DNA from 3 places in the Prevotella sp. RM4 genome. Region 3 is predicted to be linked to each of the others. Evidence: riboswitches for the same ligand, from Rfam matches in the RefSeq annotation. Region 3 holds a riboswitch; each other region holds the start of a gene.

The links. A riboswitch is a leader RNA that binds a small molecule or an ion and turns the genes downstream of it on or off. The one in region 3 is predicted to bind cobalamin.
Positions count from the first base shown of each region.
Region 1: linked by a shared signal. The riboswitch ahead of T499_RS0111530 (TonB-dependent receptor plug domain-containing protein) and the one ahead of T499_RS0107510 (NADPH-dependent FMN reductase family protein) in region 3 are both predicted to bind cobalamin.
Region 2: linked by a shared signal. The riboswitch ahead of T499_RS0108215 (TonB-dependent receptor) and the one ahead of T499_RS0107510 (NADPH-dependent FMN reductase family protein) in region 3 are both predicted to bind cobalamin.

Region 1 is NZ_JNKG01000012.1:62,085-69,455, reverse strand. Features, by position in the region: gene cbiD (cobalt-precorrin-5B (C(1))-methyltransferase CbiD) at 1-1,529, opposite strand, end outside; gene cobM (precorrin-4 C(11)-methyltransferase) at 1,526-3,301, opposite strand; gene T499_RS0111540 (bifunctional cobalt-precorrin-7 (C(5))-methyltransferase/cobalt-precorrin-6B (C(15))-methyltransferase) at 3,289-4,542, opposite strand; gene T499_RS0111535 (cobyrinate a,c-diamide synthase) at 4,539-5,816, opposite strand; cobalamin riboswitch at 5,898-6,088, shown strand; gene T499_RS0111530 (TonB-dependent receptor plug domain-containing protein) at 6,143-7,371, shown strand, end outside.
Region 2 is NZ_JNKG01000009.1:36,346-43,716, reverse strand. Features, by position in the region: gene mutS (DNA mismatch repair protein MutS) at 1-2,073, opposite strand, end outside; gene T499_RS0108220 (S66 peptidase family protein) at 2,186-3,145, shown strand; cobalamin riboswitch at 3,299-3,517, shown strand; gene T499_RS0108215 (TonB-dependent receptor) at 3,561-5,573, shown strand; gene T499_RS0108210 (YncE family protein) at 5,570-6,736, shown strand; gene T499_RS0108205 (hypothetical protein) at 6,733-7,371, shown strand, end outside.
Region 3 is NZ_JNKG01000008.1:400,138-407,508, reverse strand. Features, by position in the region: gene T499_RS0107540 (imelysin family protein) at 1-74, shown strand, start outside; gene T499_RS0107535 (di-heme oxidoredictase family protein) at 149-1,861, shown strand; gene ccsA (cytochrome c biogenesis protein CcsA) at 1,892-3,052, shown strand; gene T499_RS0107525 (DUF2023 family protein) at 3,192-3,566, shown strand; gene fldA (flavodoxin FldA) at 3,591-4,085, shown strand; gene T499_RS0107515 (DUF1593 domain-containing protein) at 4,244-5,632, shown strand; gene T499_RS0107510 (NADPH-dependent FMN reductase family protein) at 5,736-6,131, opposite strand; cobalamin riboswitch at 6,178-6,363, opposite strand.

The DNA.
Region 1 (7,371 bases), on a different contig from region 3:
CTGATAAACGCCTTATCCATGGTGGCGCGTTTGCTATGCGTGTCGAGATGACCAGCCGCCAGTTTGACGGCTTTGCCTATCATCACGCCGAGTGTGATGCTGCGTATATCCAGTTCGTGGGCTATCTTGAGCGTCTCGCCAATATAGTTGCCATACTCCACAAACGCCTGTTGGGGCAGCTCGGGGTAGAGGGCCTTCACAAACCGCTCACTCTTTCCGCCGCTATTGATCACCACTCTTGCCGATTGAGACGCCTTAGCCACCGTCATACACTTACGGATACTATCCACAAACGCCTCCTCACTAAACGGCTTTACGATGCCCGAAACACCAATGATGGAGATGCCCCCTTCAATCCCCAATCGCGGATTAAAAGTCCTGCGCGCAATCTCAGCCCCCTGCGGCACACTAATCACAATCTTCAATCTTCCATCTTCCATCTTCAATCTTTCTAAGTTCTGGCGAATCATCTCCCGTGGGGCCTTGTTGATGGCAGCCTCGCCTGGGGGATAATCGAAGCCAGGCAGCGTAAACCTGCCAACACCTTCGCCACCAAGAATCTCAAAGTGATCGGATTCGGTGACCTGGGCCCTGACCTCGATGCCATTGGTAACATCCGGGTCGTCGCCGGCTTCTTTGATGCAGGCGGCATAGTCGTCGCCATAGCTCACTGCTACATGGATGGTCTCGCCGTTAGGCAGCATCACAGGCACTTCGGCAGGCATCTCGCCTGAAGTCAGTCGGATGCAGGCTGCCACCGCTGCTGCTGTGGCACAGGTGCCCGTGGTGAGTCCGCTATGCAGGGGATAGAACTCTGGCAGTAGCTTCTCTACCATTCTCCGTAGCCCGTAAGGACCGTCAACCACGATGAATGATTTGGGCTGTTCTGGGCGCTTGATGGCTATCACCCGCATGCCGCAGGCTTTGGCTGCTTCTACTTTTTCTGTAAATCCGCCTGATAAACCGCTTTCTTTCAATAAGATAGCGTCTGCTTGAACGGGTATATCGTTAGGGTCGTCGTAATAGCATAGCTGCGCTTGGGTGGCACCTTGTTTCAGAGCTAAGGCGATCGACGACGGTCGGTTGAGGATGCGATAAAAGATACTGATTCCATCGGCCTCGAGCGGTTTCAGTTTGCTGATGCTCTGCACGCCGGTGGTGGCGAGAAGGCTATGGATGTCGCGTGGTATCTGGGTGTAGTCGTCAATCCAGGTGATGGCAGGGTCGCATGGCGGGTATATGCGTTCAAAGCGTACTACGGGCAGCGAGAGTGCGCTGGCAGTCTTGGCAATGGTCTGGTGCAACAGTGCTGCAAAGGGGTGGGCGGCATCCACTATCATCCGGATGCCGTGCTCGGTGCAAAAGTGCATCATTGCTGCCTCATCGAGTGCGCCGTCTATGCGCACACCATGCTGCAGCGTGATGTCCTGCTCGCCGGTCTTTGTGCTGTAGAAGTAGGGCGAACCCCCTTCTTCCAGCACCTCCACGGCTTTGCGTCCCTCTGTTGTTCCACCAAATACCAGTATCATGCTTTGCCTTTTCGGAATAGATGAGTGAAGTTTTTTGAATAGAGTTCAGACAGTCCTTGACGGTTGTCGATGGCTTCGCCAACGACGAGCATTGTGGTGAGCGTCAAGTGGTTATCGTGAACTATCTGAGCTAAATCTTTAAGTACTCCGCGATAGATCTTCTGGTCGGGCCAGGTGAGGTGATAGCAGGCAGCCACGGGGGTGTCTGCAGGATATTCCTGCAGAAGTTCGCGCTGCACATCATCTACGATACTGGCTGAGAGGAAGATGCACATCGTGCTCTGACTCTTGGCCAACAGGTGCAACTGTTCTTTCTCGGGCATGGGTGTGCGTCCTTCGCCACGGGTCAGAATAATCGTCTGACAGCGCTCTGGAATCGTGAACTGACTCTGCAGTTCGGCTGCTGCCGCCAGGAACGAGCTGATGCCTGGGGTGATATGATACTCCATCTGGTGGGCATCAAAAAAGGCCATCTGTTCCTGAATGGCACCAAAGATACATGGGTCGCCTGTATGGAGGCGCACGATGAATTTGCCCTCGTCATAGAACTTCTTCATCAGCTCGCATTGTTCCTCGAGTGCCATATCAGCTGACGAACGAACTACTGCTCCTGGCTTGTGGCACTCCGTCAAAGCCTTTGGAACAAGTGAGCCTGCATAGAGTATCAAATCAGCCCTTTCGAGCATATTGCGGCCACGCACCGAAATCAGGTCGGGATTGCCCGGTCCGGCACCTACAATCTCTATGTGTCCTTTCTGCTCGCGCAGGTATTTGCGGTCGATGGCCAAGGCCGCCGTCCAGTTCTTGCCTTTTATCTTTGGGACAATCAGTTGTCCGTGATTAGACCCGAGAATGGCGGCTGCCTCGCAGACAGAGGGCGTTCCTACATGTTTCTCTACGGTAGGACTGGGATTGGGTACTTCTACCTTGGCCAACTCCTCGGCGGTGTAATAAACCACCTCGCTATTTGGTTCTTTTCTGAGCTCGGCGCAGAACTCCTCATCCCGCTTCACATCGATGGTGCAGAAGCGCTTGTAGCAAGGCATGATATCGTTGTCAGTGATAGCCTCGTCGATTTCTTCAAGGATGTGCTCGTTGTTGGCAGGATGACTAGCCAGACCAAATCCCAGTACGCCTACCTTTGGCACATAGCACACCTTGAGTACGCCTGGTGGGGTGTCGATGATGTAGGGCGTCACCTGGATTAGCAGTCTGAATCTTTTGGGGGTAACCTCATCTATGCTGTTGACGATGGTGACATGGTCGGGCAGGGTGCGCTCCAGGAAGTCGGTACCTGCGTCGCGGATATCCATGAGCAGTGCAGTGGGCTCGCGATTCACGAAAGCGCTGATGCACGCGTTGATATCGTCAAACCCCACCATATTCCAGTTGAACTGCTTGTCCAGCGTGTCGAGTGGCCACAATCCGGCATTGTCGCTCTGGGTGGTGATCACTTCGTGCGCACCAAGATGGGCGGCAATGTGGCGTGTCAGGTCGTTGGCGCCACCGATATGGCCGGAGAGAACGGAGATGACGTTGAGCCCGAAACTGTCGATGCAGACCACGGCCGGGTCGGTATGCTTGTCTTCGATGTAAGGGGCGATGGTGCGCACGCAAATGCCCATGGCACCGATGAAAACGAAGGCATCATAGGCTGCCCATTGGTTACCAACATCGGTTCGTTGGATGAGTTCGGCACCGAGTTCGCACTGCAACTGACTGGCGATTTCGCTGCCAGCATCACTAATCTGAATGATGGCTATTTTTTGCATGATAATATCTCTATGGGGTTATAATCATTTAACTGTATGCGTTGGGGTGGGAATTGCTGCAAACCGAGTTCGGCACAGGCTTCATCCCAGAGCTGATGACTGTCGGTGGTGACCTTCGGTGAGGTGACGCTATTGAATACAATGATACCGTTATCTGATATGACTGTCAGTAACTTAGCTATGATTTCTTTAAGTTTTCCTCCATGTCCGCCAATGAACACGGCATCGGGTTTTGGAAGGGTGGTCAAGTCTGTTTCAAGGAAGTCGCCTATATGGGTATGGATGCCTGGCGCGCCAAACTTCCGGGTGTTCTGCTGGATGATGGATTCGCACTCAGGACGAATCTCGAAAGCCTCTATTTGCAGGTGTGGGAACTGCAGTCGCGCCTCGATGCTGACGCTACCTGTGCAGAAGCCGATATCCCAGAGCACATGGCGACCGGTCAACTGGAGGGCCTGCAGCGTCAACAAGCGGATGGGCATCTTGGTGATCATTTTTTCGCGCCCGTCGAGGAGCGTGAAGGCAGCATCGGGAATGCCGAATGGTCGTGATGGCACTGCGCCACGGTGTTCCAGGATGATGCAATTAGGCATGGCAAAATCACGATGGATTGCCTCTTTCGGCGAAAGCGTAGAAAGGTGCTCTTCCGATGGATTGCCTAATTTCTCGCCTACGTGCATGATGAAATCGGTATATCCGTAGTCGGTCATGCGCTGGGCTATCGTGGCAGGTGTATGTTCGCGGTCGGTTAGGATACCTATCTTCGGTGCGCGCTCGATGAGTGCTCTGTCGAATTCTGCCCAGGGGCGCCCTGTGAGCGACACGATACGCATGTCGTGATAGGGCATCACCAATCGGTGGGCCAGCAACTGCAGCGAGTTGAAGGTAGGATAGACGATGATTTCAGCATCTGGCATCTTCCTACGAATCGTATTCGCAAACCCAAAGAACAGCGGATCTCCAGAAGCAAAGACGATGATTTCTGTTGAGTGTCTAGTGTTCTCGCTTTGCGAGCGACCAAAGGTCGAGTGGAGTGATGCATGTTGAGAGTACTTATCAAATACGGCATCGAGCGGTACAGTGATGTCTATCCATTCGGCATCTGCAGGTAGCAGCGGGGCTACAATCTCATGGTGGCGCTTGCCGCCAGAAAACACCTTTCCATCGCGTATGATGGCCATCACCTCAGGGGGAAAATAGGGGTTGGGGTTGTCTGTGATACCAATGACGATGAATTTCATAGGATGCTGGGTATTTGATAAAGGTGCGTGTAGCTGGCCAGTACGTTGTGATATCTGAATACGGGCGTTGGTACAGGCTCACCTTTAGCGTTATAGACTTGGGTGATACTCTCAGGGGGATCGCCGATGAATTGCGTGTAATGGAATTCGTGCCCTCGATAGGTCTTGCCATCGAGGGTGAACTGGCGGTAGCCTAAGGACAGCTTGCGATCAGCTTTGCGGGCAGTGATCGAGTAGGGCAGTACACCGCACATGGGGTAGCTGTCATCGTCGGTAATGATGGCTTGACAGAGGTACATCATACCGCCACATTCAGCAACAATCCTGCCGCCATCCTCCGCAAATTTTTTGATAGCATGCAGACAAGCCTGATTGGCTGTCAAAGCCTCCAAATGCTTCTCAGGATAACCGCCTGGCAGATAGAGCAGGTCGATGCCATCAAAAGTTGGCACATCTTTCTCAGGATCGAAGAAAATGACGTCGCCAAACTGGTCTAAAGTTTCCTGATAGATGAACGAAAAACTTTCATGATTCCTGGCTATAAGCGTTTTCGTTTCCAGATGCTGGAACTCGCAGTTTCTTGTTTTGGACTCTACCTCGTCAAGGAGCGTGGTAGTGAGACTTTTGAGAGATGGAAGGTCGATATTCTCCTCTAAAAGGGCAGTCAGCTGGTCTGACTCGGGTAGCTGAGAGAAATCGAGCCCCAGATAGCGTGAATTTTGCTCCAGGTCGGGCGATTTAGGCAGGTAGCCCAGGCACTTGACATGGAGCTCATCGCACACTTCGCGCAGCATGTTGAAGTGGCGCTGCGAACCAACTTTGTTAAATATTATACCGGCGATATAAACGTCGCCGCGGAAGTGGATAAAGCCCGATAAGAGGGCTGCCATCGAGTAGGCTGCCGACTTGGCATCGACCACCAGAATCACGGGAATATCAAGCACGCGGGCGATGTCGTACGACGAACCCAGTTCGCGATCGTAGCCATCATAAAGGCCCATCATACCTTCGACGATACAGATGTCAGCATCAGCCCCGTAGTGCGCAAATAGCGCGCGTACGTGTGCGGGCGTAGTCATAAAGGTATCGAGATTGACCGACGGGTGCCAACAGACAGCTGTGTGGAATTTAGTGTCGATATAATCGGGCCCGCACTTGAAGGGCTGCACCCGGTAACCGTTCTGGGTGAACCACTGCATCAGGCCTCGGGCAATGGTTGTCTTGCCTGAGCCACTGGTGGGTGCTGCTATCATAAACGCTGTCTTGTTCGGCATCTTCTGAAGTTGATTTGGGTGCAAATATATAAATTTTCTGCTAAATATGTGTGGTTAACCGAAAAAAGTTGTACCTTTGTCGCCAAAATAAGGTCATCTGGTGGCCGATGCCACTACGATGAAAAGGGAATACGGTGAGAATCCGTAACTGTACCTGCAGCTGTAATCCTCGCAAAAAGGGTTTGCCTGTATAACGCCACTGAGCCACAGGCTCGGGAAGGTAAGGCAGACTGAGGAAAGTCAGAAGACCTGCCGAATGTCAATTGAAGATTGACAATTTAACTTTAGACCGTTCAGGAGTTAGCGGTTGTGATAATTTGAAAGTAATGAAACTAGAGAAGCAATTGGCAATAGGCCTGAGTTTGCTTGCTATTGGTGTAAATGCCCAGACGGACATTTGGCGTGCTGATAGTTTGCAGGAGGTGGTGGTGACAGGTACTGGTACGCAGCACCTGCTGAAAGATGCGCCCGTGCAGACCGAAGTAATCAGTCGCCGGCAGTTGCAGCAGTATGCCGGCAAGAGTATCGAGGATATCCTGTCGGGACTGACGGCATCGTTCGATTTCAGCGAGAACGATATGAGTAGCAGACTGCAGATGAATGGTCTGGGCAACGCGTATGTGCTGATACTGATAGACGGTAGGCGCCTGCATGGTGATAATGGTGGCGAGAACGACCTGAGTCTTATCGACCCGCACAACATCGAGAAAATAGAAATCGTGAAAGGGGCCTCGAGTGCCCTCTATGGCAGTGATGCGATAGCAGGTGTGATCAATATCATCACCCGCAAGCATCGCGAACAGGGCGTGATGGTGGAGAACACCACGCGCGTGGGCTCTTATGGCGACATCAGGCAGCATAACGGCGTGGCGCTCAACTATGGTAAACTGTCGAGCTACACCAACTTCCAATTGCAGCACTCCGACGGTTGGCAGAACACCGCCGAGGAAGCTATCCAACAAACGGAATACCACATCACCGACTCGCGCAACAAGACGGTGAACCGGCATACCAACTGGCAGATAGCTGAGCGACTGACTTATCAGCTCACGCCTGCCATCGAACTCTATGCCGACGGTAGCATCTACTGGAAGCGCATCTATCGCCCCTGCGGTCATCATCCCGGTGTGGACGTGAAGACATGGGATCTGCAGTACAACAATGCGTCGGCGTCGGTTGGTGGTAAGTGGAAGCTGAACAAGACCGACGTGATTACGCTGGATGCCGACTGGAAGAAGCATGCCTATAACTACGCCTATACCGATACCACGCTGACGGATGGCTATGTGAACGGCCGTTTTACCAATTATTTCCCTTACTTCCCCGGTGATAAGGAACTGCAGAGCGACCAACGACTGACTAACATCTCGCTGAAAGGAATCTTTGCGTTGCCCTATGAGCAGCAGTTGAGTGCCGGACTGGAGTATCGCTACGACTGGTTGAAAGCGCCGATGCGTGTGGCTGGCGGAAAAGCGACTGACAATACCGAAGCACTGTATGTGCAGGACGAGTGGGCACTGCTGGATCCACTCTACATCACAGGCGGTTTGCGACT
Region 2 (7,371 bases), on a different contig from region 3:
GCTCACGTTGTTCAGGATGTTCGAAGCCTCGGTCATCTCTACCATAAAGGTAGATTCGCCCAGCGAAATATTATCTGAAGCACCCACACGGGTGAAGATTTTATCCACCAAACCGATTCTGGCGGCCTCTGCAGGCACAAAGCAACCTATCTGGGCCAGCAGCACAATCAATGCAGTTTGGCGCAACAGCGCCGACTTACCGGCCATATTAGGACCTGTGATGATGATAATCTGCTGACGTTCGTTGTCTAACAATATATCGTTGGGCACATAATACTCGCCAAGGGGCAGTTCCTGTTCGATTACAGGATGGCGACCTTGTTTGATATCAATCACCTCCGACGAATCGATTACGGGGCGGATATACTTGTTCTCCTCAGCCGCCTTGGCAAAGCTGAGCAAGCAGTCCAAACGGGCAATGATATTAGCGTTTATCTGAATCTGTGGGATAAACTCCTGCATGCTCATAATCAGATCGTTGAAGAGCTTGCCCTCTAACGACAGAATCTTATCCTCAGCACCCAGAATCTTCTCTTCGTACTCCTTCAGTTCCTGAGTGATATAGCGCTCGGCCTGGGCCAGTGTCTGCTTACGAACCCACTCGGGTGGAACAAGTTCCTTATAGGTATTACGCACCTCAAGATAGTAGCCAAACACGTTGTTATAGCCTATCTTCAAGCTCTGGATACCAGTTTCCTGAGCCTCGCGCTCCTGTATCTTCAGCAGATAATCCTTACCACTATAGGCTATGCTACGCAACTCGTCGAGTTCGGCATTCACACCGTCGCGAATCACGCCACCCTTTGCAACCAACTGTGGGGGATCGTTCTGAATCTCCTTCTCGATACGGTCGCGCAGCGATTCGCAAAGGTTCAGCTGCTCGCCAATACGGTTCAGCGTTGGGTTCTTGGCATACAAACAAGCCGTTTTAATGGGCTGAATGGCCTGCAGGGCAGTCTTGAGCTGCACAACCTCGCGAGGCGATACTCTTCCAACGGCAGCCTTCGAGATAATACGTTCCAAGTCGCCAATATGATGTATCTGATCGTCGATACACTCACGGAACTCGGGCTCGCGATAGTAATACTCTACCACATCCAGTCGCTCGTTAATGGGCTTTTCATCCTTCAGAGGGAAAACCAGCCAGCGGCGCAGTAATCGGCCTCCCATTGGGCTCACCGTCTTATCAATCACATCAAGCAGTGACTTTCCATCCTCTTGCATGGGGTAAACCAACTCCAAGCTGCGGATGGTGAACTTATCCAGTCGCACGTACTTATCCTCTTCGATACGAGAGATAGAAGTGATATGTCCTATCTGAGTGTGCTGTGTCTGCTCGAGATACTGCAGAATGGCACCTGCGGCAATAACACCCGACTGCAGATGATCTACACCAAAGCCTTTCAGGTTCTTTACGTTAAAATGCTGTAATAGTTTCTGCTTACCTGTCTGATCGGTAAACACCCAATCGTCCAACTGGAACGTAAAGTATTTAGTACCAAAGTTGCGCTCAAAATCCTGTTTGCGATTACGATCGTAAAGCACCTCTTTGGGCGAAAAGTTGCCCAGCAGTTTCTCTACATAATCGGCAGTTCCTTCACCTGTCAGAAACTCACCTGTCGAGATATCAAGAAAAGCCACACCAAAGCTCGACTTACCAAAATGGATAGCCGCCAGGAAGTTGTTCTCCTTGTAATTCAGCACGTTATCGCTCATGGCCACACCAGGTGTAACCAACTCGGTAATGCCACGCTTAACAAGCTTTTTTGTGAGTTTGGGATCTTCCAGCTGGTCGCAGATGGCCACACGTTTGCCAGCGCGAATCAGCTTAGGCAGATAGGTATCCAAGGCGTGATGAGGAAAACCAGCCATTTCATCGCCTTTGCCACCAGCACCGTTACTACGATGTGTTAAGGTGATACCTAATATCTTTGAGGCAGTAATAGCGTCTTCGCAATAGGTTTCATAAAAGTCGCCACACCTGAAAAGCATGACTGCATCTGGGTGTTTCGCCTTCAAATCAAAGAACTGTTTCATCATAGGGGTTAGTTCTTTCCCCGCTATTTTTGCCATAACTACCTAAATTTAAATCTGAGCGGCAAAGTTACTCCTTTTTTCGCAAACAGCAAAATTTTAGCCTTAAATAATTGTTATGTTCCCGTTTATTTGTATCTTTGCCAGCAAGATGAAGAAACTCGTTATCATATCGCTGATGCTTTGCTGGATGCTGTCGCTTTCAGCCCAATTCCTAAATTCGGGCGACACCATCGCTATAATCTCGCCATCGAGTGCTACCGATACTGCTACCATTAATGGCGGCATCCGAACCTTAGAGAAGTGGGGCTATCCATGCATCGTGGCGCCCCATGCACTGGCCGATTATCATGGTTTTGCAGGCACTATCGATGAGCGACTTAGCGATTTGCTGTGGGCTTTACGCACACCATCCATCAAGGCCATCATGTGTTCGCGAGGCGGCGATGGGGCTGCCCATCTGCTTTCCCGTATCTCATTAGATACACTCCAGCAGCATCCAAAGATGATTATCGGATTCAGCGATGTGACGGCGTTGCTGTGTGCCCAGGCTAGGGCAGGCGTAATGGGTATTCATGGTTCGATGTGTCATGCATTGAAAACCTACGAGGGCAACGATACCGTGAGTCAGGCTTTACGAGGCATGCTTGCTGGTCATCTGCCCACCTATTGCATTGCTCCCCATCCCTTAAACATAACAGGTAACGCCGAGGGCATTATCGTTGGTGGTAACATGAGCGTTTTCAACGATCTGGCAGGCTCTGATTTCGATCCGCTGTTTATCGATGGAATCGTACTATTTATTGAAGATACAGGCGAGGGCATGAGTAAGGTAGACCGCATGCTGCATAACATCGAGATACGTGGCTTACAGAAACACATCCGAGGCGTTATTGTTGGGCAGTTCAACAAATACAAACACCCCGAAAACGGTTTCGACGACATGTACGCCCTGCTCAACGAGTACCTACAGCATTGGCACATTCCCGTATGCTACAACTTTCCTGTAGGTCATGCCCACCTAAAAAACTTCCCCCTCCTAACAGGCGCCAAAGCCACATTAGAAGTAAACCCCGATGAGGTAGTGCTAGATTACAATAATTCCCATTAGAGGAACATTTTGTTCCCACGTTGGGAATGAAATGTTCCCAAACTGGGAATCAAACATTCCCAAGTTGGGAAAAAATATCGTGCTTTAGATGGCAAGGTGGAGCATAAAATCAAAAAACTGAGTAAAACTATTTATTTTGAGAATAATTATTGTATCTTTGCAGCTGTAATCGGTTCTCCTGATGTGGAGATTAATAGGGAATCGGGTGAGAATCCTGAACAGAATCCCGCCGAAAGGCACCTACCCGTGGCCTTTCCCGCTGCTGTAAGTCGTCCTTTATGAGGCGCAAACATGTATGTCACTGAGATTTTTGGGAAGACGTTTGCTGCCAGACGATAAGTCAGAAGACCTGCCGATGAAACTTTAGCCGCTTGCCTATCTCTGGGGTTAGATGGCGATGGCAGAATAAAAGATGATGAATCGAGCATTCACATTGGCAATGGCTTGCGTGTTGGCGATGACAACGGCAGCACAAAGCAAGTTAGATTCCGTGCAGCATGTGCGGGAGATAATTGTTGTGTCGAAGCCTGCCATGCGCGAGGTGGTACCCAGTCAGAAACTGAAGGGCGAACTGCTGGAACAACTGAACACGCACTCTGTGGCCGATGCATTGCGCTATTTCTCTGGTATCCAACTAAAGGATTATGGCGGCGTGGGCGGCATTAAAACAGTAAACATCCGCTCGATGGGTACGCATCACTTAGGCATCAGCTACGATGGTGTGCAGTTAGGTAATGCGCAGAACGGACAGATTGACTTGGGCCAGTTCTCACTTGATAACGTAGAGGATATCACACTTTATAACGGCCAGAAGAGTGCCATCTTCCAGCCCGCCAGCGATTTTGGAAACGCCGGTTCTATCTATATCCGTACCAAAGCGCCTGATTTCAAGAAAGGCGAGAATACCCATCTGCGATTTAAAACCCAGTATGGTTCAAGCGATATGTTCCGCTTTTCTACCCTTTGGGAGCAGAAACTGTCATCAACCATCAGCTCATCGGTAAGTGCCGGCTTCTTAACAGCCAGCGGTAAGTATAAGTTCCATTACGAGCGAAAATATCCTAACGGACAAACGGCTTGGGACACAACGGCTGTGCGACAGAACGGCGATATACATGCTGAACGTATCGAAGCAAACCTGTTTGGCCGATTGGAGCAGGGTAGTTGGCAGCTTAAGGGTTATCTATATAACTCAGCCCGAGGCATTCCTGGTGCCATCGTAAACAACGTGTGGCGACGTGGTGAGCGCCAACAGGATTTGAACACCTTTGTACAAGCCGATTATAATAAGAATATAGGCGATGGTTTCAGCACCCGATGGCTGGCCAAGTATGCCTATTACAACACCCACTACGTAAACAAGGATACCACCCAGCTACCTGTTGACAATCGTTACAAGCAGCAGGAGTTCTATCTTTCTACAGCCAATGTACTGGAGCTGCTACCCAACTGGAGTGCATCGCTGGCCTACGATTTTAAGTGGAACAAACTGAATGCCGATATCTACAACTTTGCTTACCCCAAACGCATCTCTAATCTGGTAAGCTTAGCCACAGCTATCGACTACAAACACCTGAAGGCGCAAGGCTCTATCCTGGCTACCTTTATCCACGACAAAACCCACCGCAGGGGTGAGTTTGCAAGCTTAAACAGCAGTCATTCGCTATCAAAACTCACGCCGGCGCTATTTGTTAACGTGTATCCCTTCCGAGGCACCTTCTTCTCTATGCGAGCCTACGTAAAAAAGAGTTTCCGCATGCCGACCTTCAACGACCTGTATTATACCGATATGGGTAATGCCAACCTGGTGCCCGAGAGCGCCCTGCAGTACGATGCCGGCTTTGCGCTTAACAAGCACTTTGAGCATGGTATCATTCGCCATGCCGAGATGCACTTCGATGCCTATTATAATACAGTACACGATAAAATTGTGGCTTACCCCAAGGGGCAGCAGTTCCGTTGGACGATGCTGAACTTAGGTAAGGTTCACATCAAGGGAATAGATGTTGAGGCCGAGGCCGATTTCAAGATTGGTAAGGATCTGATAGCTACCACTCGTGCCCAGTACACTTATCAGGATGCACGCGATGTTTCTGATGCCGAAACCTCGTATTATAAGCATCAGATACCCTACATCCCCTGGCACTCAGGTTCTGCTATTCTGGGTCTTACCTATAAGAACTGGAACCTGAACTACTCGTTTATCTATGCAGGCGAACGCTACGACGAGCAGGAGAACATTATCTATAACCACATGGAACCTTGGTACACCAGCGACCTGAGTCTGGGAGTTTGGTGGAAACTAAATAGTGTGCTGATGAAAGCACACTTGGATGTGAACAATCTGTTAGGGCAGGATTACGAGGTAATCGTAAATTACCCCATGCCTGGTCGCAACTATGCACTAACATTAAGCGTTGAGATATGAAGCAGCTAGCGTACTACATATTAACCCTGTTGCTCCTTTCGGCCTGTCGCCAGGATGTGATGATAGTGCCGATGGAGAAAAGCGATCCAGGCGGCAAAACGCAGCAGGGCGATATCATAGGTATGTATCTGCTGAATGAGGGCAATATGGGATCGAACAAGTCGTCGCTCGACTATCTCGACCTGTCGGATTCTACAGCCCACTATTATCGCAACATCTACTCGCAGCGCAACCCAAGTACTGTAATGTCGCTGGGCGATGTGGGCAACGACTGTCAGATATATGGCTCGCGTCTGTGGCTGGTTATCAACTGCTCAAACAAGGTTGAGGTGGCCCGTGCCGATTCGGCTATCAGAATAGGAAAGGTAAACATTCCTAACTGCCGATACGTGACGTTTAACGATCGCTATGCCTACGTGTCATCATATGTGGGAACGGTTTATGCTTCGAGCAACAGTCCGTTGGGTAGCGTGTATAAGGTAGATACACTCACCTTGCAAAAGGTTGACTCTTGTAGTGTAGGCTATCAGCCTGAGGAGATGGCCATTATCGGCAACCAGCTATATGTAGCCAACAGTGGTGGCTATCAAGGTATGACGGGACAGGGTTATGAGAGTACGGTAAGTGTGATAGATATGGCTACCATGCAAGAAACCAGCAAGGTAGAGGTAGCCCCCAACCTGCACCACCTGAAGGCCGATAAGTACAATCAGCTATGGGTAACAGCTCGTGGCGACTATATGTCTGAGGCATCAAGCATCTGGTGGCTGGCACCCGACGAAAACGGCCAGATGAAAGTAGGTGGACACATCGATCAGGCTGTAAGCGATCTTTGTATTGTGGGCGATTCGCTCTATTTCTACGGTTCTCAATGGAGCGAGGTGTCGATGAGTAATACCATCACCTATGGTATCATCAACATAAAAACGCATCAGGTGGTAAGCACCAGTCTGTCGAGTGCACCCGAGATTAGCAAGATACGCATGCCATATGGCATCATTGTAAACCCCGTCCATCGCGATTTTTATCTGATGGATGCCAAGAACTATGTATCGAGTGGCGAGTTGCTGCACTTCCTGCCCGATGGCACCTTCGACTGGAAGGTAAGCACAGGCGATATACCCGCCCACGCAGCATTTTTATTTAAAACAACAAAAAAATGAAGAAGATATTGTTACTATTAATAGCCGCAATTACCATCGGTAATATCCATGCTCAGCGCATGGACGATGTTACTGTGCACTCCAAATACATCCAGGCGGTAGATGAATATCGCCCTGCCCCAGGACAGTATGTAAACGATGTGCCAGAATACGAAGCTGGCGATACCGAGGCCGATATGATTCGTAAGTGTAACAACAATCTGGCAGGTCTTGGTCCTATCGATTCCCATTTGGTGGCACTTGGTGGCTGGGGTGGTTATATCACATTTCACTTCGACCATTCTATCACCAACTTGCCTGGCGAACGCGACTTTGCCGTATGGGGAAACGCCTATCAGGAAATGAAGAATCTGGTGTTTGGTGGTATGAATGAGGCTGGCGTAGTAATGGTGTCGAAGGATGTAAACGGCAACGGAAAGCCCGACGACCCTTGGTACGAAATCAGCGGCAGTTGCGATGTGGATAGCGCAGGCAAGGTAATTTATGGTTACGAGATAACCTACCGTCAGAACCCCATGGGTGATATTCCCTGGACAGATAACCAAGGTAATAGCGGCACCATCGATCGTAATCACTACCACACCCAGGAGTATTACCCCCAGTGGTTGCCAGATAATCTCACCTTCAAAGGCACC
Region 3 (7,371 bases):
TTAAGTATTGCAGCGTGGTATGGGGCAAGAACTTCGACGATCCCGACAACTGGGACTCTACATCTGGAGAGTAATACACCTGAAAATTAATTAAACAAATACACTAATGGAGAAAATATCGAAACTAACATGTGTTGTATGTTTCGGAATGCTGTCGGCCGCAGGGCTGACAGCATGTTCCGATAATAACGACTTTGCAGATCTGGGACCTCTGACACCTGAAGAACAAGCATTCGGAAAAGCTACTGGCAACTTTACTGCCGAGGAATGGTATCCAGGCGGTGAGCTCGGCACCACCGAGAAGGCCAGCTATTCGGCCATCACTCCTGCTGCTATTGCCGCTGGCATGGAGGAAGACTTCAATACGGGTGAAGGTTTCTTTGAGAAGCTCTACACCTTTGAGCAGGAGCCACGTAAAGGCTTAGGTCCTGCATGGGTGCGCAACTCGTGTATCGCCTGCCACCCCAGCTACGGTCATGGCAAGCGACAGACCGAATATCGTGCCAACCAGATTGGCAACGGCTATCTGCTGGTGATTTATCATCCTGATACCAACGGTTACATCACCGAGGTTACAGGTATGCCTCAGACACAGGCCATGTCGCCATTTAAGGCACCTATCGACGAGAGCCAGATTACTATCGACTGGAAGAATGTGACAGCCATGGAGAGCGGACTGCCCATGAAGTTTGAAGATGGCGAGGAATATGCCCTCATCTACCCTGAGGTGACCATCCCTCAGACCGCTTTCAACACCAACCCACTGCCTACTAACTACGAGGTGCGTCTGGAGTCAACCATCGGCGTATATGGTACTGGTTTGCTCGATGCCATCAGCGATGAGGATATCGAGGCACAGTGGTTGGCCGAGTCGAAGCATGCCACACTGAACCCCGCCATGTGGGATCAGGAGGCTGGCACCTTCAAGTCATCAGCCTACTATTCGGCAGCTTATAACGATCTGGGCACATTCCGTGGCTCTCACGGTCCGATTAAGCGTTTCACTTATGCCATGACTCGTGGTTCGCTGCAGGATGGTGCTGGTTCTAACGCTATCTGGAATATCACCAACGTCACCCGTAGCGACCGTCACTTCCTTTACACCACCCCCGCATGGGCCAAGGCACAGAGCGAGGACAAGGAGGTTATCAGCTATATCAAAGAGCACGGAGAATCGCCACTCAGCATTCTGCACCCCTACTATGCCGACGGTACCGACGAGGGTATTGCGGCTCGTGTAAACGAGATTCTGAGCTGTTCGTCGATTGCCAAGAAAGAGACTTTCGACAAGTACCTGTTTAACGGTGCACCTTACAATGGCAAGGAAGAGATGAGCGACAAGCAGTACTATCAGTTCATGGTATGGCATCGCGCTCTGGCTGTGCCTGCTGCCCGTAATCTGAACGATGAAGCCGTACAGCGCGGTAAGGATCTGTTCTCGCAGATTGGTTGTGCCCGCTGCCACCGTCCTTCATGGAAGACTGGCAACGACGATATGTGGGTAGATGCCAGCATCAAGGCATACGCTAAGAGTGTTGGTAAGGATGCCAACAAGATGCTGCCACGCTATCCTAACCAGACCATCTGGCCTTACACCGATATGGTTCAGCATCGCCTGATGATGAAGAACGATATCCGCACAGGCTGGTGCCGCACGACACCTTTGTGGGGACGCGGCCTGTCGCAGTTGCTTACAGGTGCTAACGATCGTCTGCACGACTGCCGTGCCCGCAGTGTACTTGAGGCTATCATGTGGCATGGTTATTCAAAGCAGTCGGATGCTTACGGACCAACAGAGAAATTCTATCATCTGCCTAAGGCCGATAGAGATGCTGTGATAAAATTCATCGAGTCAATATAATAATCGCACGCCATTTACGTTTTATTATATATGAAGCGAAGTATAATCATTCTATACATCGTGGTGGTTGCTGTACTGGCAGCCGCCACGGTTTTTGAGAAATATCAGGGTACAGAGTATGTATCCAACAATATCTATGGTGCCTGGTGGTTCTCGGCCTTATGGGCTTTGTTAGTAGCCATCAGCATATTCTGGCTCATCAAGCGTAAGGTGCGTCGCCCATCGGTAATGGTGCTACACCTGTCGTTTGTAGTTATCCTGGCAGGTGCCCTGCTCACGCATCTCACCGCCGTAAGAGGTGTAGTACCTTTACGTCAGGGCGTAGCCACCAACACATTCCTAACACGCGACATGCACCTCCACCAGTTGCCTTTCAACATCTGTCTGGAGCATTTTGACGTAAAGTTCTATGAGGGGACAGAGATGCCATCCGACTATATCTCGCAGGTTACCATCGATGGCAAGCCCTTTACCATCTCAATGAATCAGATTGCCAGTTATAGGAATATCCGCCTGTATCAGATGGATTACGATGCAGATATGCAGGGTAGTATCCTGTCGCTGAATTACGATCCATGGGGCATCCCCGTAACCTACTGTGGTTACGCCTTGCTGTTTGTATCGCTCATCTGGATACTCATCGATCCTAAGGGCAGGTTCCGCGAACAGCTGGCTTTGCTGCGCAATCATCGCCGACAACTGAATATCTTTGCAGCTGGCATCGCGGCATGCTTCTTATTCCTGATGTATCACTTCTTGAATAAGTACTCGCCTGAGAACCACCCCATGCCTGTACTCAACTCGCGCCTGCTGCCCGTACATATTGCAACCATCATGTTGGCTTATACCCTGTTGTTGTTTGCATGTCTCAGCAGTCTAGTGGGACTCATTTCAGCCAAATATCAACAGGGCATGCAGCACCTGTCGCAGATGCTGCTCTACCCTGCGCTCACCTTCTTAGGCTTTGGTATCTTTATCGGTGCCATCTGGGCCAACATCTCGTGGGGTAACTACTGGTCGTGGGACCCCAAAGAAACCTGGGCACTCATCACCCTGATGATTTACGGCATCCCCGCCCATCGTAGCATCAAACTTAATCACAACGTGTATATGGTTCTGGCATTCCTCACCATCCTCATGACTTACTTTGGTGTAAACTACTTCTTAGGCGGCATGCACTCGTACGCTTAAGGATACACCAATACCTATTTTATATTAGTTCTTTTTATTGAACACCGAAAGGTGCGCGATGCTTAAAACACTCAGTTTTAGGTATTGCGCACTTTATTTTTTCGCCGTACCTTTGCACCGTCGAATTAAAAGTATAACAATGAGAACAGAAAGAAACATCCCAACGGAACTCAAAGTACTGATGAACCACATCTACGAGCTGAATAAAGGCGTGCGCCAGATGGTACTGTTTACCTGCAATAAAAAGTATGGTAACCAGGCTGTTGAACGATTGGAAAGCCAAGGCATACCCTACGTGCTGCAGCCTGCAGGTCAGCAGAACCTGAACGTTTACTTTGGGCGTCGCGAATGTCTGGATGCCATCCGACTCATTGTTACCCGTCCGTTGAACCAACTTACACCTGAAGAGGATTTTATTCTTGGTGCTATGTTGGGGTACGACATCTGTGCCCAGTGCGAGCGCTATTGCAAACGTAAAGGACAATGCGACGGAAACTGCAAATGTAAGAATTAAACCACATAATGATAATATAAAGTAATGAATTCAACTATTGTAATTTATGGTTCCTCTACAGGAACATGCGAGGCCATCGCAGAGAAGATAGCCTCGAAGCTGGGTTGCGAAGCCTTGAATGTACAGGATCTTTCGGCCGAAACCGTTGCCGCCAACCAGAATCTGATCTTAGGTACCTCTACCTGGGGAGCTGGCGAACTGCAGGACGACTGGTACGACGGTTTGAAGACCTTGCAGGGTGCCGACCTGAGCGGAAAAACTATCGCCATCTTTGGTTGTGGCGACTGTTCTACCTATAGTGATACATTTGTAGGTGGTATGGGTGAGCTCTATAACGGCATCAAAGACAGCGGTGCCAACTTTATTGGTAGCGTTGAAACCGATGGTTACACTTTCGACGATTCTGAAGCAGTTATCGACGGAAAGTTTATTGGCCTGCCTCTCGACGACATCAATGAGGACGACCAGACCGATACACGTATCGATGCCTGGTTGGCAGCTATTACTCCAAGTCTTTAATCACAGGTGTAAATTTATAAATAAGTATTTGTTTAGTTAGGGTAAAGGTGGCTAGTCGAGACGACCAGCCACCTTTCTTTTTGCAATAAAAAAGACTAATAACAGACCATTATCCGATTTTTTTCGTATCTTTGCGGCACAAATTAACAATCATGATAATGCTAAGAATAATTATTTGCCTGCTGGCTATGATGGGAGCTCTTTCGCTCCAAGCTGAATACAAAGAATTAAAACCACGACTTGTGGTGTGTACAGACATTGCACCTGCTGATGTGGAACCCGACGATATGGAGTCGATGGTACGACTGATGGCCTATGCCGACCAATTTGAAATAGAAGCATTGATTACATCAGTAGGTTGGAACTGCGATCCCTATCCTACAGAATGGGCACAGTATCTGCAACGGGTAATTGAGGCTTACAGACAGGATGTGCCGAAGCTGATGCAACGTTCGAAGCAGAAGAATTTCTTAGCATTTGATAAAGAAAGAAAACAACAGTACATAGGATACTGGCCAAGTGCCGACTATTTGAAGAGCCGTGCGGTAATGGGTAGTATTCACGGTGGCATCAAATCCATTGGTGCTGATAACGATTCACCTGGTAGCGAACTGCTGATACAACTTGCCGACGAAGACGACCCACGCCCAATCTATGTAGCTGCCTGGGGTGGTGCCAACACATTGGCACAAGCCATCTGGCGAGTTAAGCAAACACGTTCTGCTGAGGCCTTAAAGCAGTTTTTGCATAAGTTTCGCATCTATACCATTACCGACCAAGACATGCATTACAATATGCGTATGAACCGTAGTTACAGTTCGCACATGTGGCTACGTAAGGAGTTTGCCGACGATTTGCAGTTTGTGTGGGATGAAGGCACATGGCAGGAGCAGTGCGAACTTGGCAAACGCCACTGGCAACAGCATAAGGACTACATACAAGGCCGAGGTGCGTTAGGCAGCGAGTATCCTACCTACAAATGGGGAGTTGAAGGCGATACGCCTAGTTTTCTGTATGTCATGCCCAATGGTTTGAACAATCCCGACGATCCACATCAAGCTGGTTGGGCAGGCTATCATGAGCATGGACTCTGTGCCGACTCGATTACCACCGCCTGGACCAGTTGGCAGGAGCCGCTGCGTAGCATCAGTATAGAGTATAAGCAGCGTTTCTACCCCGACGAGCTTAACGATTTCATGGCACGTATGCAGTGGGCTGCCGAGGGGCATGGCAATCATAATCCTCGAGTTATCATAAACAACAACACAGGTATTTTGCCCATTCATATCACAGCTAAAGCGGGTGATACAATACGCCTTGATGCCTCATCATCGCAGGATAGTGATGGCGACAACCTGCAATTCTTATGGTGGCAGCAGCCTGAGATAGGGCAAACAAAAGTGACCATCTCCCAGTCAACCCAGAAGACAGTCACCATACATATCCCTGCAGATACTGCAAACGACACGATTCACATTATTTGCGAAGTACACGACGACGGTCCCTTTCATCTGGTAGCCTATCGCCGCATCATTATTTCTATATAGCCACTAAACTTTGTGGTTATAGTGTCTGATAAGACACGCTACACCAATGGTTGCGAGCAAAAATTCCAAAGCTACTACTAAAATGTATACCATAGTAATTTGATTATAAATTAGGTGAAACAGAACATATCCAATTTTCGAGATTGCATTGGGGCGTTTCAGCATATAGCTGTTCGCCAACAATGTGCGCATGGCGTTCACGCAGTTCATGGCAAATTTTATCTGCATCATGATTCAGTTTGTTACCTAATGCCACTAACACGGCAAAGTTCTTTCCACTTAGGCTAGCACCACGCAACGTTTGACAAGCCCACTGCCAATGGGGAGTCATACTTCCATCAGCCATAAACTCTAATGCAAGAACAAAACTCTGGCAGTTTTCTATCTGCCTGTTGTTAATACTCTGTACGCTGATAGTTTCAGCGCCAAGCTTGTCGGCTATTTCTTCTGCAATAGCCTGACAACTGTCGTATACCACGACGATTGATTCATGTTTCATACCCACAAAAATTAAGTTGCGCCTCACGCCCTTACATCGAGAGCATTTAGCAAATACCGAAAAAGGCTGGTCTTCAGACTTTCCTCCACTCCCAAGCGCCTTCTCACCCAAACGGGCAATGGCATTGATGCTTAGGAGCCATAATGGAGTTCACTGCTGCGGGACAGTCGGAGATTCTCACTCACATTCCCAATTAATCGCGGCTAAGCGAACCTTTACGGGCGAAGGTCGAGGCTATGCCTCAACGTTCACGTTAAGTCGAGGCGTAGCCTCAACTTTCACATAGACTCATTCTTGAATCACGTTGCAAATATACAACATTATTCTTATACGCCAAACAAAAAATCAAAAATAATTTGTTTTATACAAAAAAAGGCCCCAGGCCTTCTATCCGTTAGCGAGATAGTTGGCCTGGGGCACGTTTGGCAGTTAACGCTTCGTTCCATTACGCACTGCCCTTCATTGTCAAAAGGATATTGATCATTAGGTTATATCTATTACTTAAAAAAAAGAAAGAGCGATTAAATTTTCTGGTTGCAAAGGTAAGGCAAAAAATCCATTCCCACAAGGGTTTAGACAAATGATCGGGTGGTTTCAGACAAATCGTCGGACATTTCAGACAATCTGTCGGACAAAACGACACGTCGTCGGACAAATTACACAACTTTTGGCACTTAATTTCAAGATAATGATAGCAAAACACACGATAAAACTACATTTTGTTTTGTGGTTTTAAACAATTTTATATCTATAATAGGTGTAGTTATCGCGAACAAATACCCGACTATTTGTCTGAAACCACCCGACCATTTGTCTGTGCTATTGCAGATACTGTCTTTTTGTTATATCTTTGCACCAGAAATTTAAAAACAAAAGTAATAAAAGTATGGAAACAAATCTAATTATCCTGATGGCATTCGCCTTAATAGTGTTGGCAATGATTGTAAGATTGTGGGTACTCGACATGAGCCACAATGGTAAACTGTAATAGTATATATCTTAAAAAGATGCATTTCAATATTGGTGTGATAAACTTCTAAAAACATGGAAATAGCGCTGATGGTTCTGTTAGTCGTCGCCGTGATATTATTTATCCTGGTGGTAAGAATGTTGGTGCTCGACATGACTCACAATGATAATTAATGCTAACTTAATTCAACTGGCTACGCAAAAAGAGTTTCGGCATGTATTCGGCTCTCTCTGCCGGTGGTTACAGATTCTAAATCTTTATGAATGGAAT